DNA from 3 places in the Enterobacter cloacae complex sp. HYC074_NIDB genome. Region 1 is predicted to be linked to each of the others. Evidence: predicted binding sites of a transcription regulator. Region 1 holds the regulator's gene; each other region holds the start of a gene.
The links. The regulator PhoB, encoded in region 1, activates phosphate uptake and scavenging genes when phosphate is short. The targets are predictions, from matches to a motif close to CTGTCATAAAACTGNCNNAT.

Region 1 (7,422 bases):
GAGCAACGTCGACCGACTTTACGCCACGGTGCCAACGCTGGTGAAACAGTGGGTATTTGGCGGCGAGTGCGAAACGCCGATCCGCAAAGCCGTCCACGGTGACTCCAGCGGCGTGCGAGGCGCGGCGTGGCTGTGGCCGGAATAAACGCAAAACGGCAACTTGCGTTGCCGTTTTTGATGTTTGTACCCTCTCCCACAGGGAGAGGGCCAGGGTGAGGGCATCAGACCGCACCGTCCCCCATTCAATTCACCGCAAACTCCCTGTCCAGCCTGCTATACCCCAGCCCGTTGATCTTCTTCACCTTGATCTGCACCGGAATACGCTCTTTCATCGCCTCAACGTGGCTGATCACGCCGATGGTTTTCCCGGTGGCGTTCAGTGCGTCGAGCGCATCCAGCGCGGTGTCCAGCGTTTCACTGTCGAGCGTGCCGAACCCTTCATCCAGGAACAGCGAATCAATGCGCGTTTTGTGACTGACCAGATCGGAAAGCGCTAAAGCCAGCGCCAGACTGACCAGGAAACTCTCCCCGCCGGAAAGGGTACGGGTATCGCGTATCGCATCGGCCTGCCAGGTATCGACCACTTCCAGCTCCAGCGCGTCGCTGGCTTTACGCTGAAGCAGATAGCGGCCATGCAGACGGTTGAGCTGCTGGTTGGCAAGCCACACCAGATTATCCAGCGTTAGCCCCTGGGCGAATTTACGGAATTTATCGCCGGTGCTGGAGCCTATCAGCGCATTGAGATAGCCCCAGTCGTCGGCCTGACGCGCCGCCTCCTCAATCTGCTGCATAAGCGCCTGCTGGTGCAGACGGTTATCGGCGTCCTGTTTGAGCTGCTGGCGGATCTCCCCCTGATGCGTGGTGTTGTCCCGAAGCTGTTGCGCCAGCTGATGTAACTGCGCCTGAAGCGTTGCGGCATCGGTTTCCAGCCCCTCGGGGCGCTGTGCCTGATGCGCCTGAAGCTGCTGGCTTGCCTGCACCGAAAGCGCCGTGGTCTGCTGGAGCTGGTTTTCCAGCGTCTGCTTTTGCTGTTCAAGCTGGCGGATCGACGCTTCATCCAGCAGGGCGGAGAGAAATGCCTCCCGATCGGCAAAGCAGCTCGCGGTCAGCGCGGCGTTGAACTGAGCCTGTGATTGCTGGAGCCGTTCACGCTCAAGCGTCTCCTGCTGCTGGAGGGTGGTGAGCTGGCTTTGCAGCGACACGCATTCGTCGTGGATGCCGCGCCACTTCTCAGGTATAACCGCGTCGGCTTCTGTATCATCGGTAACCGGCAGCGTCTCCAGGATTGGCATCAGGGCGTTAATACGTTCCTGAATCGTACCGTGCTGGGCCTGTTTTTCCTGCCACAGGGTATATTCGCTTTCGCGCGCGCTCAGCCAGGCGCTTTCGGCCCCTTCATCGGGCACGCTAAGCGACAGCGACTCTAGCGAGGCCGCCAGCGCCTGACGCGTCGCCGTCAGCTGCTGCTGGTACTGGCGCGCCTGACCTTCCTGTTCAATGAGCTGGTTTTGCAGCGTCAGACGCTGGCTGAGCTGATACAGCTGGCGTTCATACTGCTCCTGTGCGCTCATCCAGAGTGCTATATCATCCTGAATATTCAGCGCTATGTTCAGGGAGGTGCAGACCTCCAGCCACTCTTTAGTGAGTGCTTGCTCTTCCTCAGAGAGAGCCTGTGCTTCCTCAGTCTCGCGCTGGATCTGTTGGGTCAGCGCATTCACCTGCCCGAGTACCAGCAATCCTTCCTCTTTTAGCGCGGCAACCTCTTTCTCCAGCGCGTCGCGGCGGCGCTGATTGTCAGTCAGTTCAAGCGCCTGATACTGCACAACTGCCGGGTGTTCGCGTGAACCGCAGAGCGGGCAAGGCTTACCCGCTTCCAGCTGAGCACGATAATTCTCAAGATCCTTGATTGTCGCCTCACGCTCACAGAGCGCTTTCAGGTCGGCATAGTGCTGATTTTTTTCTTTGAACTGCTGACGCCGCAGGATCAGCGTTTCATTGAGCTTACCCTGCTCAGCCTGCGCTTTCTGCACGCTTTCCGCATTCTGGCGCAGTCGTTTTTGCAGCGGCTGATAGCGAGCGTGAAGCGCAGTCAGACGCTGGCGGAGCGCCCGCGATTGTGCCTGTTGCTCCATTGCCGTCGCGAGATCCTCAGCCGTCAGCGTCAGCGTACTCTCCGGCAGCTCAGCCAGCTTCTGACGAAGCTCAGCCATGCGCGCTGCCTGGGCAACAAGCTGATTTTTATCGCGATTCAGCTGCGTAAAATGCGCCCGCCAGCCGGCAATTTCCTGTCCCCACTGACGGAAACGATCGTGTTCGGTTAGCCACTGCGTCAGCGCCGTGTGCTCTGTCTGCAACTGTTCACGGTTGCGCTGCGCACCGTTGCGGATACGCGCGCGCTGTGCCGCTCTGTCGAGTAAGCGAGTATTTACTTCGACAATTCGCTCTGCGGTTTGCGACAGGCGGGCGGTCTGCTCCTGCTGGTGCTCCCATAGCGGACGTAGCTGGGCGGCGGGTTGCGCCAGCTGGAGCTTCGCCAGTTGCGGCGCGGCGTCCGTCAGAGCCTGTTGCGCCTGCTGCTGCGAAGCGGCTGCGCGCTGCTGCTCACGTATCAGCTCGTCGTTACGCGTAAGCCACTGAAAATCTTTCTGTTGGCTCTGCTGCTGTGCCAGCAGGATTTTCTCTTCGTCAGTGAGCGCCTGCAAACTTTGCTGCAAGTGATGCTGCTGTTCCTCGCTCAACAGCACAACCCCTGCGGCCTGCGCTTCGCACATCTCCAGCGCGTTACGTGCCGCTTTGTGTTTTTCAAAAACCATGGCGGAAATCTGGCCGTAAATTTCCGTGCCGGTCAGTTCCTCCAGCAGCTCAGCGCGATCGCTCGGTTTAGCATTCAGGAAGGCGGCAAACTGCCCCTGCGAGAGCAACATCGAGCGGGTAAAGCGACCATAGTCCAGCCCGGTGAGTGCGGCGGTTTGTTCCAGCTTATCCGTGACTTTGTCGGCCAGAATTTTGCCGTCTTCGCAGCGGGCCAGCTCTACGCGCGGTGCCTGTAAGTTCCCGTCCGGCTGGTTGCGGGCGCGGTTCTGGCTCCAGAAAGCGCGATAAGCAACGCCTTTGACCTCAAATTCCACTTCCGCCAGGCATTCGGCGGTATCGCGCGTCATCAGGTCGTTTTGCGCCTGAGAGACCTTATTAAGACGCGGCGTTTCGTGGTACAGCGCCAGGCAGATGGCATCCAGCAGCGTGGTTTTACCCGCGCCGGTTGCGCCGGTGATGGCAAACAGCCCGTTGCTGGCGAACGGCTCCGCGGTGAAATCAATTTTCCACTCACCCTTTAGCGAATTCAGATTTTTCAGACGCAGGCTCAGAATTTTCATGCGTTTTCGTCCTCGTCATGGAGGGAGTGCAGGGTCTGGGCAAACAGCTCGTTAAGCCTGGTGCGTCTGGCCTCGTCCACCTCTACATGCGCAAGCCGCCGCGCGAACACCTCTTCAACCCGAAGTTCGCTAAGCGTTTCACGCTGGGCGTTGAGCAGTATTTTCTCGCGCTGCTCGCGGCTGCGGCGTACCAGTAGTACTTCCACGGGAAGGTCTTCCGTCAGCGTCTGAATTTTACGCTGCATATCGTACAGGTAGTCGTCGGTGGTGATTTCGATATCGAGCCAGACGGGGGGATTAAGCGCTGCGCCGCGCCACTGCTCAAGCTGAGCGGTAATGGCGGCCAGATCGCCTTTCAGCACCGCCAGCAGCTGGGTGACCGGCACCTCAAGCGTCTCAACGGCGCTGAGTTTGCCCCCGGTGAAGCTCACCAGATGGACGGATTTGGCTTTGCCCGTTTCGTCAAAACTGAGCGAAATGGGCGAGCCGCAGTAGCGGATATGCTCGCAGCCGCCGATGATCTGCGCCCGGTGAATATGCCCGAGGGCAATGTAGTCGGCGGGGGGGAAGTTTTGCGCCGGAAACGCGTCCAGCGTACCGATATAGATCTCGCGCACCGCATCACTCTTACTGGCTCCGACGGTGGTGAGGTGTCCGGTGGCAATGATCGGAATGGCCTGATCGCCGCGCAGGGCGCAGGCTTCCGTATGCTGCTGGTGATAATAGCGGGTGATGGCCTGCAACAGATGCTGCTGTTTTTCGCTGCCGGACAGACCCGCCTGGCTTTGCACGATATCTCGCGGACGTAAAAACGGGATTGGGCACAGCACCGCGCCCGGCGTGCCGTCGCGTTTTTTCAGGATCTGCGGCGCGTGCCCGACGCTGGCCACCACGGTGGTATTGAGGAACGCCAGAATATCGCGGGATTCATTCAGCGTCGCCACCGAGTCATGATTTCCGGCGACAATCACCAGGTGACAACCGGTTTGCTGGAGGTTGACCACAAAACGGTTGTATAGCTCACGCGCATAGCTCGGCGGCGATCCGGTATCAAAAATGTCGCCCGCCACAATAATCGCGTCCACCTCGTGAGCCTGAGCCGTCTCCAGCAGCCAGTTCAGGAACGCTTCATGTTCCGCGGCGCGGCTTTTGCTGTAAAAATTTTGACCCAGGTGCCAGTCTGAGGTGTGAAGTATGCGCATAAAAGATCCGTGGCAATAATAAGAAAGCAGGATTATAAACGTTTGGGGAACGGAAAATAACCGCTGTAATAAAACAACAGTTTGCCATTTATAGTGGTAATGTTTTTCATAAATCTGTCATAAATCTGACGCATAATGACGCCGCATTACAGACTTGTAACTTAAATACGATAAGACAGGGCAAAGTATGGCGAGACGTATTCTGGTCGTAGAAGATGAAGCTCCGATCCGTGAAATGGTGTGCTTCGTGCTTGAACAAAATGGCTTCCAGCCGGTTGAAGCGGAAGATTATGACAGCGCGGTGAACCAGCTGAATGAACCCTGGCCCGATCTGATCCTGCTGGACTGGATGCTGCCTGGCGGTTCCGGATTGCAGTTTATCAAGCATATCAAACGCGAGGCGATGACCCGTGATATCCCGGTGGTGATGCTGACGGCGCGCGGCGAGGAAGAGGATCGCGTGCGCGGTCTGGAAACCGGCGCGGACGATTACATCACCAAACCGTTCTCCCCGAAAGAGCTGGTGGCGCGTATCAAAGCCGTGATGCGCCGTATTTCACCGATGGCGGTGGAAGAGGTGATTGAGATGCAGGGGCTGAGCCTGGATCCTACCTCGCACCGGGTCATGACCGGTGAAAATCCCCTCGATATGGGCCCCACCGAATTTAAACTCCTGCACTTCTTTATGACACACCCGGAGCGCGTTTACAGCCGCGAACAGTTGCTGAATAACGTCTGGGGAACTAACGTCTATGTCGAAGACCGAACGGTTGACGTCCATATTCGCCGCCTGCGTAAAGCACTGGAACTGAGCGGCCACGATCGCATGGTACAGACGGTCCGCGGCACGGGTTATCGCTTCTCGACCCGTTTCTGAACAATGACAGGAGTGTGACGCGTGCTGGAACGTCTGTCATGGAAAAGGCTCGTCTTTGAACTGATCTTATGCTGTATTCCGGCCCTCATTCTGGGGGCTATCTTTGGCTATCTGCCGTGGTTTTTACTGGTGGCCGTGACGGGATTGCTCGTCTGGCATTTCTGGAATTTACTGCGTCTTTCCTGGTGGCTGTGGGTCGACAGAAGTATGACACCTCCGCCGGGAAGCGGGAGCTGGGAACCGCTTCTCTACGGCCTGCACCAGATGCAGATGCGTAATAAAAAGCGCCGTCGTGAGCTGGGAAGCCTGATCAAACGCTTTCGTAGCGGTGCGGAGTCGCTGCCGGACGCGGTGATCCTGACGACGGAAGAAGGGACCATCTTCTGGTGTAATGGCCTCGCGCAACAGCTGTTGGGCCTGCGCTGGCCGGATGATAACGGTCAGAACATCCTCAACCTTCTGCGCTATCCCGAGTTCACGCTGTATCTGAAAAAGCGGGATTTTTCGCGCCCGCACAATCTGAAGCTCAATAACGGTCGCCATCTGGAGATCCGCGTGATGCCCTACAGCGATCGGCAGTGGCTGATGGTGGCGAGGGACGTTACCCAGATGCACCAGCTTGAGGGCGCGAGACGTAACTTCTTTGCCAACGTCAGCCACGAGCTGCGTACGCCGTTGACGGTGCTTCAGGGCTACCTGGAGATGATGCAGGAGCAAACGCTTGAGGGGGCGCCGCGTGAGAAAGCGCTGCATACCATGAGGGAGCAGACGTTCCGCATGGAAGGGCTGGTCAAACAGCTGCTGACGCTTTCAAAAATTGAGGCTGCCCCGTCGCTGGCGCTAAATGACATCATTGATGTGCCGATGATGTTGCGGGTGGTGGAGCGCGAAGCCCAAACGCTGAGTCATAATCAGCACACCCTGAGTTTTGACGTTGATAACACGCTGAAAGTGCTCGGCAGTGAAGATGAGCTGCGAAGCGCTATCTCAAACCTGGTCTATAACGCCGTGAATCACACCCCGAAAGGGACGCATATCGCGGTGCGCTGGCAGCATACCCCGGCGGGCGCTGAGTTTAGCGTCGAGGACAACGGGCCGGGGATTGGGCCTGAACACCTCCCGCGTCTCACTGAACGGTTCTACCGGGTGGATAAGGCGCGCTCGCGGCAGACCGGCGGAAGCGGACTGGGGCTGGCAATTGTGAAGCATGCCGTCAGCCACCACGAAAGCCGGCTCAATATCGAAAGCACCCTCGGTAAGGGCACGCGCTTTAGCTTCGTGATTCCGGAACGATTAATTGCCAAAAAAAGCGCCTGACAGCGTGTGTGTCAGGCTACCTTTCCACGGGCCAGCGATTGCTGGCCCGTTTGCTTTGCAGTCAAGCGAAACGCGGATGAATATTATACGGCTGGTGCTTTTTTGTTCGCATGATTAGCCATGAGTTTTTCTTATACATGGCATATTATGTTGGTCTGGATTTTCATGCTGGCATATTGTTCTGGTTTTACGATCCCTTCTTGCCTTTAAACGTTATAAGCGTTTAAATTGCCCCCCATATACTGTCAGACCGACTGTATTTGCGTGGTAAATCGAAAAACTATTCTTCGCCACGCCAGGACGGGAGCATATCCCGCTGAAATTGAGCAAATTTTCCGCTGTATCGTCCCATCAGGGATGGCGAAAATCTCAACGTATTCAACACCACATCCACAGGCAGTAAGGTTTTATGACCCATCACTTGAAATCGCGTGACATTATCGCGCTGGGCTTTATGACATTTGCGCTGTTCGTTGGCGCAGGTAATATCATTTTTCCTCCAATGGTTGGCTTACAGGCGGGTGAACACGTCTGGACGGCTGCGTTTGGCTTCCTGCTTACTGCCGTGGGCCTGCCGGTACTGACCGTTATCGCGCTGGCGAAAGTCGGTGGCGGTGTGGACAGCCTCAGCACCCCGATTGGCAAAGTGGCT
Region 2 (7,422 bases), 1.8 Mb from region 1:
ACGGCTTCTGGCTTCTGGTGACAACCGCCATCGCAACCAGCCTGGATGCAATGGCCGTGGGTGTCGGTCTGGCGTTTTTGCAGGTCAATATTATCGCCACCGCGCTGGCGATTGGCTGCGCCACGCTGATCATGTCAACGCTGGGGATGATGGTGGGTCGGTTCATTGGCCCGCTGTTAGGCAAACGCGCCGAAATTCTGGGCGGTATCGTGTTGATCGGGATTGGTGCCCAAATCCTTTGGGCACACTTCGCGGGTTAACCTTCGCGCTGCCAGCAATGGATGCTGAAATCCGTCTGGCAGCGAAATTCTGTCTGCGCTGCCAGCGTTTCCCACACCTCTGGTTTTGCCCGCCACGCAAACGGCGTCATTTGCAGTAACGCCACCGCTTCACTTCCCTGCAACGTCATTTCATACGCTACCGACTGCGCCTGCTTTAACGCAAAGCCTGCCAGCTGTTCAGAGTGAGGCGCATGCAGGTGAACTTCATCATAGATCAGCCCTTTTAGCTCCAGCAGATGACGCGGCCCTGGCGTGACGGTGATAACCCAGCCACCGGGCTTAACGACGCGCGCCAGCTCCTCAGCCTTGCACGGCGCATAGATACGCACCACGGCGTCCATACTCTCTTGCTCAAACGGCAGGCGGTGGCTGGAGGCCACGCAGAACGTTACCGCTGAGTAGCGTTTGGCTGCCGCACGGATAGCCACTTTAGATACGTCCAGCCCGTACGTTTCGGCGCCCTTCTCAGCCGCCACGTCAGCAAACGTGGCGGTGTAGTAACCTTCGCCGCAGCCGATATCCAGCATGGCGGATGCGCCTTCTGTCAGATATTCACGGAGTAAGGCGACAACGGCATCCCTGAGCGGTTGATAATGCCCGGCATCGAGAAACGCCCGGCGCGCCTGCATCATCTCCGCGCTGTCACCCGGGTCCCGGGAGCGCTTGTGCTGTACCGGCAGAAGATTTACATAGCCCTCTTTCGCCCGGTCAAACTGATGTCCCTGTGGACAGATAAACGTTTTCTCCGCGCGCGTCAGCGGCGCGTGGCAAAGGGGACAACTGAAAGACATGACAGCTCCAGGGCGTAAACCAAAAGGCGAAGTGTACCGCTATTCGCCAGGGTTATAAACGGCTGGGTGATGCATCACGATCAGATGGTCAGAATCTGCCGGCAGCCCGTCAGGCTTTACGTTTTCCAGACGCAGAACGTTCCCCATGATTTCGCTGAAAACGGGCGCGGAAACGGCCCCGCCGTAATAGGCACCGTTTTGCGGATCGTTAATCACCACCACCAGCGCAAAACGGGGATCGCTGGCAGGCGCAACGCCTGCGGTATAGGCGACGTATTTATCCACATACTTACCGTGTTCATCGATTTTTTTGGCCGTCCCGGTTTTTATCGCCACGCGATAGTTACGCACCGCCGCTTTGATTCCACCACCGCCGGGTAACGCGACGCTCTCCATCATGTGCTCCACCTCGTGAACAATTTCCTCGGGCATCACCCGCTTGCCAATCACCGGCGGATCGATTCGGGTGATGGACAGAGGCCGTTCAATGCCATAGCTGCCGATGGTGGCATACACATGCGCCAGCTGGAGGGGGGTTACCATCAGGCCATATCCAAAGGCAAAGGTCGCCCGGTCTAACTGGCTCCAGAATTTCCGCTGCGGCAGTAAACCTGCGCTTTCTCCCGTTAAGCCAAGCCCGGTACTCTCGCCAAAGCCAAAGTGTTTATAGGTATCCAGTAACCGTTGCACAGGCATCGCCAGCGAAAGACGGGACACGCCCGTGTCACTGGATTTTTGCAGGATGCCGGTCATCGTCAGCTCGGGGTAGTAGCCCACGTCGCGGATACGATGGCCATCAATGGTGTAGGGATGCGTGTCTATGACGCTGTCAGGCTGTACCAGCCCCTGCTGTAGCGCCGTCATCAGCACCAGAGGCTTAACGGTCGAGCCAGGTTCAAAGGTGTCGCTGATCGCGCGATTGCGAAAATCATCCAGCGTTGCCCCTTCCCGGTTGTTGGGGTTGAAGTCGGGGAAGCTCGCCATCGCCAGAATTTCGCCCGTCTGGATATTAATTAGCACCGACGCGCCTGACTCAGCTTTGTTCCACGCCACGGCATTATCCAGCGCGTCTTCGGTGATAGTTTGCAGGCGTTCATCGATACTAAGCTGGATATTATGTGCAGGTACGGGAGCCACCTCCGTGAGGTTCTCCACCACATGTCCGTAGCGATCTTTCCTGACCAGCCGCACGCCTGCCTTCCCGGTAAGCTGCGTGTTGAAGCTTTTCTCGACACCCTCAATGCCCTGACCATCAATATTGGTGAAGCCAATCAGGTTCGCCGCCACGTGCCCGGCAGGATAAAAGCGGCGGGACTCATCGCGAAGGTTGATACCCGGAAGACGCAGCTTATCGATCCACTTTGCCTGGGAGGGATCAACCTGACGGGCAAGGTAAATAAATCGCCCGTGCGGGTTACTGTTGATTCGCGATGCGAGCGTGCTCAGAGAAAGGTGTAAGGCATTTGCCAGGGCCTGCCAGCGCGAATCATAACCGATCCCCCCTTTTTCCAGCACTGTTTTGGGATCGGCCCAGACGGCCTGGACAGGTACGCTCACCGCAAGGGGTCGTCCTTCACGGTCCACAATCATCCCCCGCGGGGCGTCTATCGCCACTTCGCGCAGGGAGCGCATATCCTCCTGCTTAACCAGATTATCCGGTTTGATAATTTGCAGCCACGCCACGCGGCCCAGCAGAAACGCAAGACTACAAAAGATAGCGAGACACAGAAGTGCAAAACGTGCCGGAGTAAAGTTTCCGGTGGTCGTTATTGTCTTTTTTTTCACCTTAACCCCAGGGCTGTTGATCAACGCCCTGATTTAACGGGAAAAGCGGATAAGAAGGCGGGAAAACAATGCTAATAATCTCGAGGGTTTGCAACAAGATAATAACAGCGGAGGATTACGTAATATTTTGAAAAATAAGCGAATAAAAAAGCCCCGCATCGGCGAGGCTTATGTCTGAGATCGAAGCGCTGAGCGCTTCAGTCAGCAGTGATTCGATCAGATAGCAGTTACGTTAACCGCAGCTGGGCCTTTCTGGCCATCCTGAATTTCGAACTCAACGTTCTGGCCTTCAGCCAGAGTTTTGAAGCCGTTACCCTGGATTGCAGAGAAGTGTACGAACACGTCTTTGCTGCCGTCAGCAGGAGTAATGAAACCAAAACCTTTAGACTCGTTGAACCACTTAACTTGACCTTTAATCTTTGCCATTTGCAAAATTCCTTAGAGTGTTTTCTTAGCCCGCGGGCTTTGACATAGATAAAACTGAGACATTACTGCTTGAGGCACTAATATAAGGTTCGGCAGAGAAGCGGTATTCAACGACAACGTGTTTACTCAGGACTTCTTTACTGAAAATGCCACACATAAACAGAACTGTACCTCGTTTGACCCAAAACGTGTTATCACACACAACGTTTAATATGGCAAGCCATTTTTAAACATGTCTCGATCCGCCGCACAAATTCAGGTGTTACTCCATAACAATCTGCACAGTTATGCGAATTGTCAAATGAAGCGCTACCTGACCTCACTGCCCGCAGGGTGCGTTGACGCGCCCTGTAATCAAAGACTTTTTAAACATAGCTCAATCATTTCAAAGCGTCCATCCCAATCCCTGATTTTCTTTAAAAGAATGACTGAGTTAGAACATTTTGTGAAAAGTTATGCTGAAAACATTGCAACGCACCGACATGTGTCAGGGAATATACGATGTTAATTACATTTTGCTAATTGTATTAAAATCCACCATTTAATTAGCGTTATTCTGCACCAAAATAATGAAATTTTTATGACTCTGCCTCAAAACAAGGCAAGCAAAACGTTTCGATAAAAATAAAACACTTCGGGAAAGATAAAACACACAATTTATTCAACGAAACGGTAATTATCGAATAAGGATAAATATTCACCAGTTTTCAGTATGCTGAAACAATAGTTAACTGCTGCTTAATTATATGTTGGGATGTTGTGGATCACATTTGATAAGGGAGGGGATTTACGCCGTACGTCAGGCCACCTCCCTTTCCGGGCAAACTATCGTTCGGCTACCAGGCGAATGAAGTTTTCCTCGTCCTGTTGTTGAGCAACAGCGTCCTTAGGTACCGCTTTCTCCTCCGGCTCGTTGGCTTCGCACAGACGACGCAGCAACGCATTCTGCCGTTTCTGCTGATCGAGCAATGCTTCCAGCAGTTCAATCTGCTCGTTTGTGCGGGAGCTGGCGCGGTTAACGAAGAACCACAGTACCAGCCCAACGACCAGCACCACCAAAGACATTACCAGGGATGCAATGCTCAGCAGCCCCGAATTCAGTAACTCACCCATTTCACCACCTCAGTAAAAACAGTCATTTTACCACTGCCGCCACGTAAGGACATCACTCAGCGTAAAAATGGCCTCTACCAGGGGATAAACTTATTGATTGAACAAATGCCGCTAAAGAATTGTACATCCTGATCGCACATCACATTGATAGTCTGCGTCCACAGCACCACACAAGCTATCAACACTATAATCAGAATTACCCAGCGTATTTTTTTCACTCCACACTCCGTCTTATGACCTGATGCAGCCAGGTTATCACGGTTATCTTAAACAGGGGCTAACTGTACCTTCAACAGACGCTTTTCGGAATCGTGCACTTGTTTCACTGCGTAAACCCGTTACGCTTACTCCATGACAACAAAGAAAAAAGAGGCAACGATGCGTTTACTTATTCGTACAGTAATTGTACTGGCCATTGTGTGGATCGGCCTGTTATTAAGTGGGTACGGCGTATTAATGGGAAGCAAAGAAAATGCCGCGGGTCTGGGTATCCAGTGTAAATATCTTACCGCCCGGGGGGTAAGCACGGCGCAGTACATTCATTCCGACAGCGGGATCATCGGGTTAACCAACTGTCCTGTGCTGCGTAAATCATCTGATGTGATTGATAACGGTTAATCAGCGTTGAATTTCGCTTACAAGAACGCCGCACTGTTGCGGCGTTTTTATTGAAAGCGTCGATCAGAACGGATAATCGTTATAGCCCATCTGCTCTGAAATTTTGCGCGCTGCGGTATGCAGGATCGCCACATATTCATGAAGACGCTCTTCAGAGAAACGCAGCGTTGGGAACGAAATGCTCAGGCCCGCAATGACAACGCCGAAACGGTCAAATACCGGCACACCGATGCAACGCAGCCCCTCTTCCTGCTCTTCGTTATCTTCCCCGTAACCCTGCTCACGCACATTATCCAGCACGCTCAGCAGTTCATCCGTACTGGTAATGGTGCGGTCGGTGCTGCGTTTGTACTCCACCCCGTCAAGGATCTGCTTCACCTCTTCGCGATCGCGCCAGGCCAGCAGTACTTTACCAATTGCGGTGCTGTAGAGCGGGTTACGACGACCGATGCGTGAATACATGCGCAGGTTGTACATGGAGTCAATTTTGTGGATGTAAACAATGCTGTCTTCATCCAGCGCACCGAGGTGAATTGTCTCTTTCGTCAATCGTGAAAGTTCACGCATCTGAATGTCAGCGCTGCGGATCAGATCCACGTTTTGCAAAGCGCGGGCGCCCAGTTCAAACAGTTTCAGCGTCAGAGAATATTTTTCTGATTCTCCTTCCTGCGCGACATAACCCAATGATTTCATCGTCTGCAAAAAGCGATAAACGGTGCTTTTCGACATCATCACACGCTGCGACAACTCTGTAATACCAATTTCACGCTCTTCTCCGAGCGCCTGCAAGATGCCAAACACCTTCAGCACGGAAGAAACAGAATCTGGCTGCTTATCCAAATCTGCGATTGCCATTTATCACCTCATGGAGAGTGTTTTATAAAAATCAGAACCGGTTTTTATTATAAATTCGTGTGATGCGTGCTGCAATCTATCTGGGTTTACTTCGTTACAAATCTGCGACATAAAACCGAAATAACGATGCTAAAATAGTTACTCTGAAAATAATTTCACGCTGAGTCATTCTTTTCCCATGCAAAAAAACGTTTCTGATGGCCTGCCCTTACCGCAGAGGTACGGGGCAATTGCCACTATTGTCATCGGTATTTCGATGGCTGTCCTTGACGGTGCGATTGCCAACGTTGCTCTTCCTACCATTGCAAAAGACCTTAATGCTTCTCCCGCAAGCTCCATCTGGATTGTGAACGCGTACCAGATAGCAATTGTGATTTCCCTCCTGTCACTCTCTTTCCTGGGCGATATGTTTGGCTATCGCCGGGTTTACCAGTGCGGGCTGGTGGTCTTTACCCTCACCTCGCTCTTCTGTGCCCTTTCCGATTCACTGCACACCCTCACCCTGGCGCGTATCGCGCAGGGCTTTGGCGGCGCGGCGCTAATGAGCGTGAACACGGCCCTCATACGGCTTATCTATCCTCACCGCCACCTGGGGCGCGGCATGGGCATTAATTCCTTTATTGTGGCCGTGTCGTCCGCTGCCGGGCCGACGATTGCCGCCGCCATTCTGTCCGTTGCCTCGTGGCAGTGGCTGTTTGCCATTAATGTGCCGCTGGGTATTGTGGCGATCTTCTTCGCCCTGCGCTATCTTCCGGAAAATGGTCCGAAAAACACCATGCCGCGTTTTGACCTGCCCAGCGCCGTGATGAACGCGCTGACCTTTGGCCTGCTGATTACCGCGCTGAGCGGATTTGCTCAGGGGCAGTCTCTGTCGCTCATTGCCGCAGAAATCGTTGCCATGCTTATCATCGGATTTTTCTTCGTACGACGTCAGCTGGCGCTGCCCGTGCCGTTACTGCCGGTGGATTTGCTGCGTATTCCGCTGTTTTCGCTATCCATTTGTACCTCCATTTGCTCGTTCTGCGCCCAGATGCTGGCGCTGGTTGCGCTGCCGTTCTTTTTGCAGAGCGTGATTGGCCGTTCGGAAGTGGAAACAGGCTTGCTGCTCACGCCCTGGCCTCTGGCAACCATGGTGATGGCCCCGCTGGCCGGTTACCTTATTGAGCGCGTTCATGCCGGGCTTCTGGGGGCGATTGGGCTGGTTGTCATGGCGGTGGGACTGTTTGCACTGGCGCTCCTGCCCGCCTCGCCAGGGGATCTGGATATTATCTGGCGCATGATCCTGTGCGGGGCCGGTTTTGGTCTGTTCCAGTCCCCTAATAACCACACGATTATCACCTCTGCCCCACGTCATCGCAGCGGTGGCGCCAGCGGGATGCTGGGCACGGCAAGACTGTTAGGGCAAAGCACCGGGGCCGCACTGGTAGCCTTGATGTTTAACCTGGCCGGGCAGAATGCGACACACGTTGCGCTGATTACCGCAGGGACACTGGCGACCCTCGCGGCTGTCATTAGCGGTCTTCGTGTCACCCAGCCAAAGGCGCAGGCATAAA
Region 3 (7,422 bases), 450 kb from region 1:
AAACAGCGCTTTCGCATTGATATACGTCATTATGGATTGTGAGAGGCATCGTCTTTTAGGAGTAGTTGCGTTACTGTGACGCAAGCTTAACAGGATAAGGAATAGGTATGCGCAATCGCACTTTTGCGGATCTGGACCGCGTGGTCGCTCTTGGCGGAGGTCACGGGCTGGGACGGGTTATGTCGTCGTTATCGTCACTGGGCTCACGCCTGACGGGCATCGTGACAACAACGGACAACGGCGGCTCAACCGGGCGGATCCGACGTGCTGAAGGCGGGATAGCCTGGGGCGACATGCGCAACTGCCTCAACCAGCTCATCACTGAGCCAAGCGTGGCCTCGGCGATGTTTGAGTACCGTTTTGGCGGGAATGGCGAACTTTCAGGCCATAACCTTGGAAATCTGATGTTAAAGGCGCTGGATCACCTGAGCGTGCGCCCTCTGGAAGCGATCAATTTAATTCGTAACCTGCTAAAAGTGGATGCGTTCCTGATCCCAATGTCCGAACAGCCGGTAGATTTGATGGCGATCGATGCTGACGATCACGAAGTGTATGGTGAAGTGAATATCGACCAGCTTCTTCTGCCGCCAAAAGAGCTGATGACCTACCCCAGCGTACCCGCAACGCGTGAAGCGGTAGAAGCGATTGGCGAGGCCGATCTGATCCTGATTGGGCCGGGAAGTTTTTACACCAGCCTGATGCCGATCCTGCTGGTGAAAGAGCTGGCGCAGGCGCTGCGCAGAACGCCTGCGCCCATGGTCTATATCGGTAATTTAGGCCGCGAACTCAGCCCGGCGGCGGCAAGCCTGTCGCTGGCGGATAAGCTGGACCTGATGGAACAGTACGTTGGTAAGAAAATTATCGATGGTGTCGTGGTCGGACCGAAAGTGGATGTATCAGGGATTGGCGATCGCGTGGTGGTACAGGAGCCGCTGGAAGCCAGCGATATTAAATATCGCCACGACCGCCATCTTCTACGCGAGGCGCTGGAGAAGGCGATTCAGGCATTAGGTTAGGTTCGTTTTGTGCGGCCTGATGCCCTCACCCCGGCCCTCTCCCACAGGGAGAGGGAGAAAACGCCACCGGGCAAAAAATTCACGATGCCGCAATAAACAGATCCCGCAGCTGATGCAGCTGATCGCGGATTTGCGCAGCCTCTTCGAACTCCAGGTTCTGCGCATGCTGCATCATCTGCCCTTCCAGCTCGTGGATCTTCTGCTGCAACGCTTTCGGCGTCAGCGCGACGGTATCCTCTTCCACCACTGAACGGGCCTTGCCGCGGCCTTTCGCTTTAGTCTTCGCAATGTTCTGACCCAGCGCCAGGATATCCACCACCTTCTTGTTCAACCCCTGCGGCGTGATGCCGTGCTCTTCGTTATAGCGCTGCTGCTTCTCGCGACGACGTTCCGTTTCGCCAATCGCTTTGGCCATCGACGGGGTGATTTTATCCCCGTACAGGATCGCCTTCCCGTTGACGTTACGCGCGGCGCGGCCAATGGTCTGGATCAGCGAGCGCTCGGAACGCAGGAAGCCCTCTTTGTCCGCGTCCAGAATCGCCACCAGCGACACCTCCGGCATATCCAGACCTTCTCGCAGAAGGTTAATTCCTACCAGCACGTCGAACTCGCCCAGACGCAGATCGCGGATGATCTCCATACGCTCCACGGTATCGATATCCGAGTGCAGATACCGCACCTTCTCGCCGTGTTCTTCCAGATACTCCGTCAAATCTTCCGCCATACGTTTGGTGAGCGTGGTAACCAGCACGCGCTCGTTGATGGCGGAACGGGCACGTATTTCCGAGAGCAGATCGTCCACCTGCGTCGCCACCGGACGCACCTCGATAATCGGATCCAGCAGCCCGGTCGGACGCACCACCTGGTCCACCACGTCATCACCGGATTTTTCCAGCTCGTAGTTGCCCGGCGTCGCCGATACGTAGATGGTCTGCGGAGCAAGCGCCTCAAATTCTTCAAACTTCATCGGACGGTTGTCCAGCGCTGACGGCAGTCGGAACCCGTACTCAACCAGCGTCTCTTTACGCGCGCGGTCACCGCGGTACATCCCGCCGATCTGGGGGATCGTAACGTGTGATTCGTCGATCACCAGCAGGCCGTCCGCCGGAAGGTAGTCAAACAGCGTCGGCGGCGCTTCGCCCGGCCCGCGCCCGGATAGGTAGCGCGAGTAGTTTTCGATGCCGGAGCAGTAGCCCAGCTCGTTCATCATCTCCAGATCGAACTGGGTACGCTGGCTCAGGCGTTGCTCTTCCAGCAGCTTATTGTTCGCCAGCAGCACCTTGCGGCGGTCCGCCAGCTCAATTTTGATCTCTTCCATCGCCTGCACGATACGCTCGCGTGGCGTCACGTAGTGCGTTTTCGGGTAGATGGTGAAGCGCTGGATCACCGACTCGACGTGACCGGTCAACGGATCGAACAGCGACAGGCGTTCAACCTCTTCGTCGAACAGCTCCACGCGCAGCGCCATGTCGTCCGATTCCGCCGGGAAGATATCAATCACCTCGCCGCGCACGCGGAAGGTCCCGCGCTGGAACGCCTGATCGTTACGGGTGTACTGCAACTCCGCCAGACGGCGCAAAATCGCCCGCTGATCGATGATCATCCCCTGCGTCAGGTGCAGCATCATCTTGAGATAGAGATCCGGATCGCCCAGGCCGTAGATCGCCGACACCGAGGCCACCACCACCACATCACGACGCTCCAGCAGCGCCTTGGTCGCCGACAAACGCATCTGCTCGATATGTTCGTTCACCGAGGCATCTTTCTCGATAAACGTGTCGGAGCTGGGAACGTAGGCTTCCGGCTGGTAGTAGTCGTAGTAGGAGACGAAATACTCCACCGCGTTTTCCGGGAAGAACTCTTTCATCTCACCATACAGCTGCGCCGCCAGCGTTTTGTTCGGCGCGAGGACCATCGTCGGACGCTGGAGATCGGCAATGACGTTGGCAATGGTGAAGGTTTTGCCCGAACCGGTAACCCCCAGCAGAGTCTGGTGCGCCAGCCCGTCCTCCAGCCCCTCTTCCAGGCGACGAATAGCCTCGGGCTGATCCCCGGAAGGACGGAAAGCAGAATTCAGTTTAAACGGTTTACTCATGGGCGACGACCTGATGACAGAATAAGCGGCAGGTGAGTAATTTTACTCGTTGTGGCCAGGATTGCCAGTAAAAAACACTGGATGAAAAACCAGTAGCGTGTCAGGATATTTAGCGTAGCGCAGAGAGGATTAGTGCGTTCGCGAGCCAAATTTCGACTGTGACAAAATAAAACACCAGCCTCAGGGGGTTATCCCCAGAACTATTACTTTTTTAACATTTGTCAAGGGCGGTTATGAAAGTTTTATGGCAACAGGTGTCGCTGGCGTTGAGGGAATTGCTTTTATCTAATTCGTTAAAAAATAAAGACTAATTTATTAAGCCGCGTTTCCCATCAATTTGGTCGTAACCCGCGTATTTTCTCGCTTATCGCGTGTTTTCTAACTCTAATGCACAAGGTTATCCACAGGAATAGTGGATAACTGCCTCCAGCCCGTACAGCATGCACTTCAGCAAATTCCCGGTTTTTCCCACGAAGCGGCAGTAAAAAATTTTTATCACTCTTTTTTGCCTGGAAAACGTTCATTTTTTCATAAGCAACTGGCGAGATCTTAATCACAATTCTGTCATTTCTCCTGCACCACGATTCGACATACGCGGCACCGGGAATGTGCATTTCGTATAAACGTACTGCTTTTGATAGTGAGTTATTCCTAAAAATGGCCTTTTTTTAATCATTATGAAGTTCCTGGCAGGCGTTTTGCAGACATCACTCTGTGCATCACCCCCACACATTTTTAAGGAGAGAAAGATGTTGAGTCTGCGTGCTGTAAATCAGTTTTACGGAAGCCAACATACGCTATGGAACGTGAATATCGATTTCCCGCAAGGCATCTGTACGGGCATTGTTGGCCTGCCTGGCATGGGTAAATCCACGCTCATGAACTGCATTACCGGAAAGGTGCCCGTTGAGAGCGGCACCATCATCTGGCATGAGGCTGGCGCGCCGCCGCATAACTTGCTCAACCCTGCGTCAGCATTCCCGGCGCCGCCGACGATAGGCTACGTCCCGCAGGATCGGCGGATATTTTCCCAGCTGACCGTCGATGAAAATCTGCATATCGCTATGCGGGCGACGGGGAAATCCGACCCGACATCAAAAAATGACGTGTACGCCCTGTTTCCGGAGCTCTATCCGCTGCGACAGAGCCGTGCCTCTGCGCTGTCCCCCGACGACCAGTATCAGCTGGCTCTCGCCAGTGCGCTGGTTAATCGCCCGCGCGTGTTGATTCTGGATGAGCCCATGTATGGCGCAGGGCATGGTTTCGCGCGCAGGCTGGGGCAGTTGCTGGTGCGGCTGAATCGGGAGCTGGGAATGACGGTGCTGTTAGCTGAGCAACAGCTGTCGTTTATCCGCCGGGTAGCGGATCGTTTCTGCATGCTCTATCGCGGGCGTAACGTGGCACAGGGCCACGTTAACGAGCTGGATGACGACCTTATTGCGCACTGGATGGCGCGGGACATAAGGCGCTAAGGTCAAGATAGCGTCCGGTTTCCGCCTGCTCTGCGCCGTCGGCAAGCCACGGGATCTCGCCGAGAAACGGCGCAGGCAGCCCCCGCTTCAGCGTCGCCAGGTACTCAGCATGACGTTTACCCGGCGCAACCACGTCATTGGCAATCCACCCTGCCAGACGCAACCCGGCCTGCTGCACGGCCTGAGCGGTCAGCATGGCGTGATTGATACAGCCAAGCTTCACGCCGACCACCAGAATGACCGGAAGCTGCTCGGCCTGCACCCAGTCAGCAAATGTCTGCTCGTCGGACAGCGGGGTAAACCAGCCGCCAGCCCCCTCCACCAGCACCCAGTCGGCCTGCGTTTCCAGGTCGCGTAACCCGGAAGAGAGCACCGAAAAATCAATCGGACGATCTTCATCGGCGCTGACGATGTGCGGCGAGGTGGGTTCAGCAAAGGTATAGGGGTTCACCGCAGAATAGGCCAGCGCAAGGCTGCTATTACGCTGTAGCGCCAGCGCATCGGTATTGCGTAAGCCTTCCGGCGTCATCTCGCTGCCGGAGGCTACGGGCTTATACCCGGCAGTTGTTTTCCCCAGCAGACGCGCCGCCTGCAACAGCGCGGCGCTGGCAACCGTTTTACCGACTTCAGTGTCCGTGCCGGTAACAAAATAACGTTCAGTCACGTTCAATAATCCCATGAAAAAGATGATAAGAGAGCGGGAACCGGCCCCGCTCCTGCGGCCAGGTCAGCTCGAGACGCTGGAGTTGGCCGCGGGTAAGGGGTTTCTTCTCCCGTCCGGCGTGCAGGTGCGTCGCGCCTATGCCCTTAAGCGATCGCATGGCGCTTAACGCATCGCTAAATTCGAGGGTGACGGTCTGGACCACGCTGCGATAGCGCCAGCCTGCCAGCGCCTGAGTGACCTGTTCGTGCGAGAGAAACCGGTTGGCATGAGGCTGTGCATCCACTGCCCTCCACGCCTGATTCAGCTCCGGCAACGAACTTTCCAGCAGGGTGGTAAAGGCCACCGCTCCGCCGGGCCGCGCCACGCGGTATAACTCGCGTAGGGCCTGCGGCAGGCTGGCGCACCACTGCACCGCCAGATGGCTCCAGACGAGGTCAAACAGCGCATCCTCCAGCGGGATGGCCTCGATATCGGCCACCAGATAACGGTCTGCTGACTGCTGCTGGCGGGCTTCATCCAGCATCTGCGCGGATAAATCCAGCGCCGTGACGTGGCTACCTGTTGCGCGCCAGTAACGGCTATTGCCGCCTGGCCCGCAGCCTGCGTCGAGCACCTGCGCAAAACGCCCGTCACCGAGCGCGGCCAGCAGCCCGCGGGCGCTCAGGCGTTGCAGCTCATCGTGCTGTGAATAGCTTTGCGCTGCCCGGCCAAACGCGGCGGCAACGGCCTGTTTATTGACGGGAGACATACAGTGCCTCCAGAAGCGTATCGATATCCTGCGGTTCATGCGCTGCCGTGAGCGTCAGACGCAAGCGCGCGGTGCCTGGTGGCACGGTGGGTGGGCGGATCGCCGTGACCCACTGCCCGCGTTCTCGTAGCGCCTGTGCCAGCATCAGCGCCCGATGGTTTTCACCCACAATTACGGGCTGAATGGCGCTGTGCGAGTCGGTAAGCCGGTAAGACAGCTCGCTTATCCCCCGGCGAAAACGCTGAATATGGTCGGCCAGGCGCGCCCGGCGTTCAGCGCCGTCTTCGCCGCGGATCACCGCAAGCGACGCAGAGAGCGCCACGGCCTGCGCCGGGGGCATGCTGGTGCTGTAGATCAGGTGACGGGCGAACTGCACCAGGTAATCGGCCACCGGCTCGCTGCACAACACCGCGGCGCCGCTGACGCCGAAGCCTTTGCCGAAGGTGACCACCAGCAGTTCCGGCCTGACGCGTTGCTGGTGCGCGCTTCCGCGCCCCTCCTCGCCGGTGACGCCAATGCCGTGGGCATCGTCGACCAGCAGCCAGGCGTTCTGCTGTTTTGCGACGTCATGCAAGGTGGCAAGGGGCGCGCTGTCGCCGTCCATGCTGAATACCCCTTCCGTCACCGCCAGCTGAAGCCCAGAACAGGGTTTACCCAGCAGAACGTTCAGCTGAGAGGCATTGTTATGGGCAAAACGCCGCAGCTGCGCCGGGCTGAGACTGGCCGCTTCAAGCAGAGACGCGTGGCTCAGGCGGTCCGCGACGATGCGGTCATCTTTGCCCATCAGGGCGGCAATCACCGCCTGATTCGCGGCAAAACCGGAGATAAACAGCAGCGCCCGCGGGTAGCCCAGCCAGTCGGCCAGCTCTTCCTCCAGCGCCTGATGCGCCGTGGTGTAGCCGCTGACGTGCCCGGAGCCGCCGCTGCCCACGCCGTAACGATCCGCGCCCTGCTGCCAGGCGCGAACGATCTGCGGGTGCTGGCTCAGTCCCAGATAATCGTTGCTGGAGAAATTACAGAACCGCTCTCCTTCCCGGGTGAGAAAACGGCCTGCACCGTTTTCCACTACCCTGCGCACCCGAAACGCATCCGCCGCCCGCCGCTCGTCGAGCGCGGTCCTGATACGTGCCTGCCAGGTCATACGGCTGCCGCGTTGTAGAACTGGTCGGTGTCGGCGTTAAAAATCTGCTGCTCCAGCTGCTGCTGTTGCTCGTTATCCCCCACCTGTACCCCGGTCTGGTGTGGGTTCAGCCCCAGCTTGCGGAACAGCTGGACATCTTTGTCCTCTTCCGGGTTTGGCGTGGTCAGCAGTTTGCAGCCGTAGAAGATGGAGTTGGCCCCGGCCATGAAGCACATCGCCTGGGTCTGCTCGCTCATCTGCTCACGACCGGCAGAGAGGCGAACGTAAGAGGTCGGCATCATGATGC

Region 2: the regulator PhoB is predicted to act here: its motif matches at 5,961-5,980, upstream of kdgR (DNA-binding transcriptional regulator KdgR).
Region 3: the regulator PhoB is predicted to act here: its motif matches at 3,343-3,362, upstream of uvrB (excinuclease ABC subunit UvrB).

What each region holds. Positions count from the first base shown of each region.
Region 1 covers NZ_CP114214.1:1,047,745-1,055,166, forward strand. The annotation lists gene mak (fructokinase) at 1-145, shown strand, start outside; gene sbcC (exonuclease subunit SbcC) at 243-3,374, opposite strand; gene sbcD (exonuclease subunit SbcD) at 3,371-4,576, opposite strand; gene phoB (phosphate response regulator transcription factor PhoB) at 4,764-5,453, shown strand; gene phoR (phosphate regulon sensor histidine kinase PhoR) at 5,475-6,770, shown strand; gene brnQ (branched-chain amino acid transporter carrier protein BrnQ) at 7,180-7,422, shown strand, end outside.
Region 2 covers NZ_CP114214.1:2,823,253-2,830,674, forward strand. The annotation lists gene mntP (manganese efflux pump MntP) at 1-260, shown strand, start outside; gene rlmA (23S rRNA (guanine(745)-N(1))-methyltransferase) at 257-1,072, opposite strand; gene ftsI (peptidoglycan glycosyltransferase FtsI) at 1,112-2,857, opposite strand; gene cspE (transcription antiterminator/RNA stability regulator CspE) at 3,074-3,283, opposite strand; partial or broken gene O1724_RS13770 (DUF2627 domain-containing protein) at 3,296-3,440, opposite strand; gene O1724_RS13775 (YebO family protein) at 4,109-4,396, opposite strand; gene mgrB (PhoP/PhoQ regulatory lipoprotein MgrB) at 4,471-4,614, opposite strand; gene O1724_RS13785 (YobH family protein) at 4,775-5,014, shown strand; gene kdgR (DNA-binding transcriptional regulator KdgR) at 5,078-5,869, opposite strand; gene O1724_RS13795 (MFS transporter) at 6,048-7,421, shown strand.
Region 3 covers NZ_CP114214.1:1,493,181-1,500,602, reverse strand. The annotation lists gene yvcK (uridine diphosphate-N-acetylglucosamine-binding protein YvcK) at 108-1,016, shown strand; gene uvrB (excinuclease ABC subunit UvrB) at 1,096-3,111, opposite strand; gene O1724_RS07365 (ABC transporter ATP-binding protein) at 3,861-4,583, shown strand; gene bioD (dethiobiotin synthase) at 4,546-5,247, opposite strand; gene bioC (malonyl-ACP O-methyltransferase BioC) at 5,240-5,995, opposite strand; gene bioF (8-amino-7-oxononanoate synthase) at 5,979-7,136, opposite strand; gene bioB (biotin synthase BioB) at 7,133-7,422, opposite strand, start outside.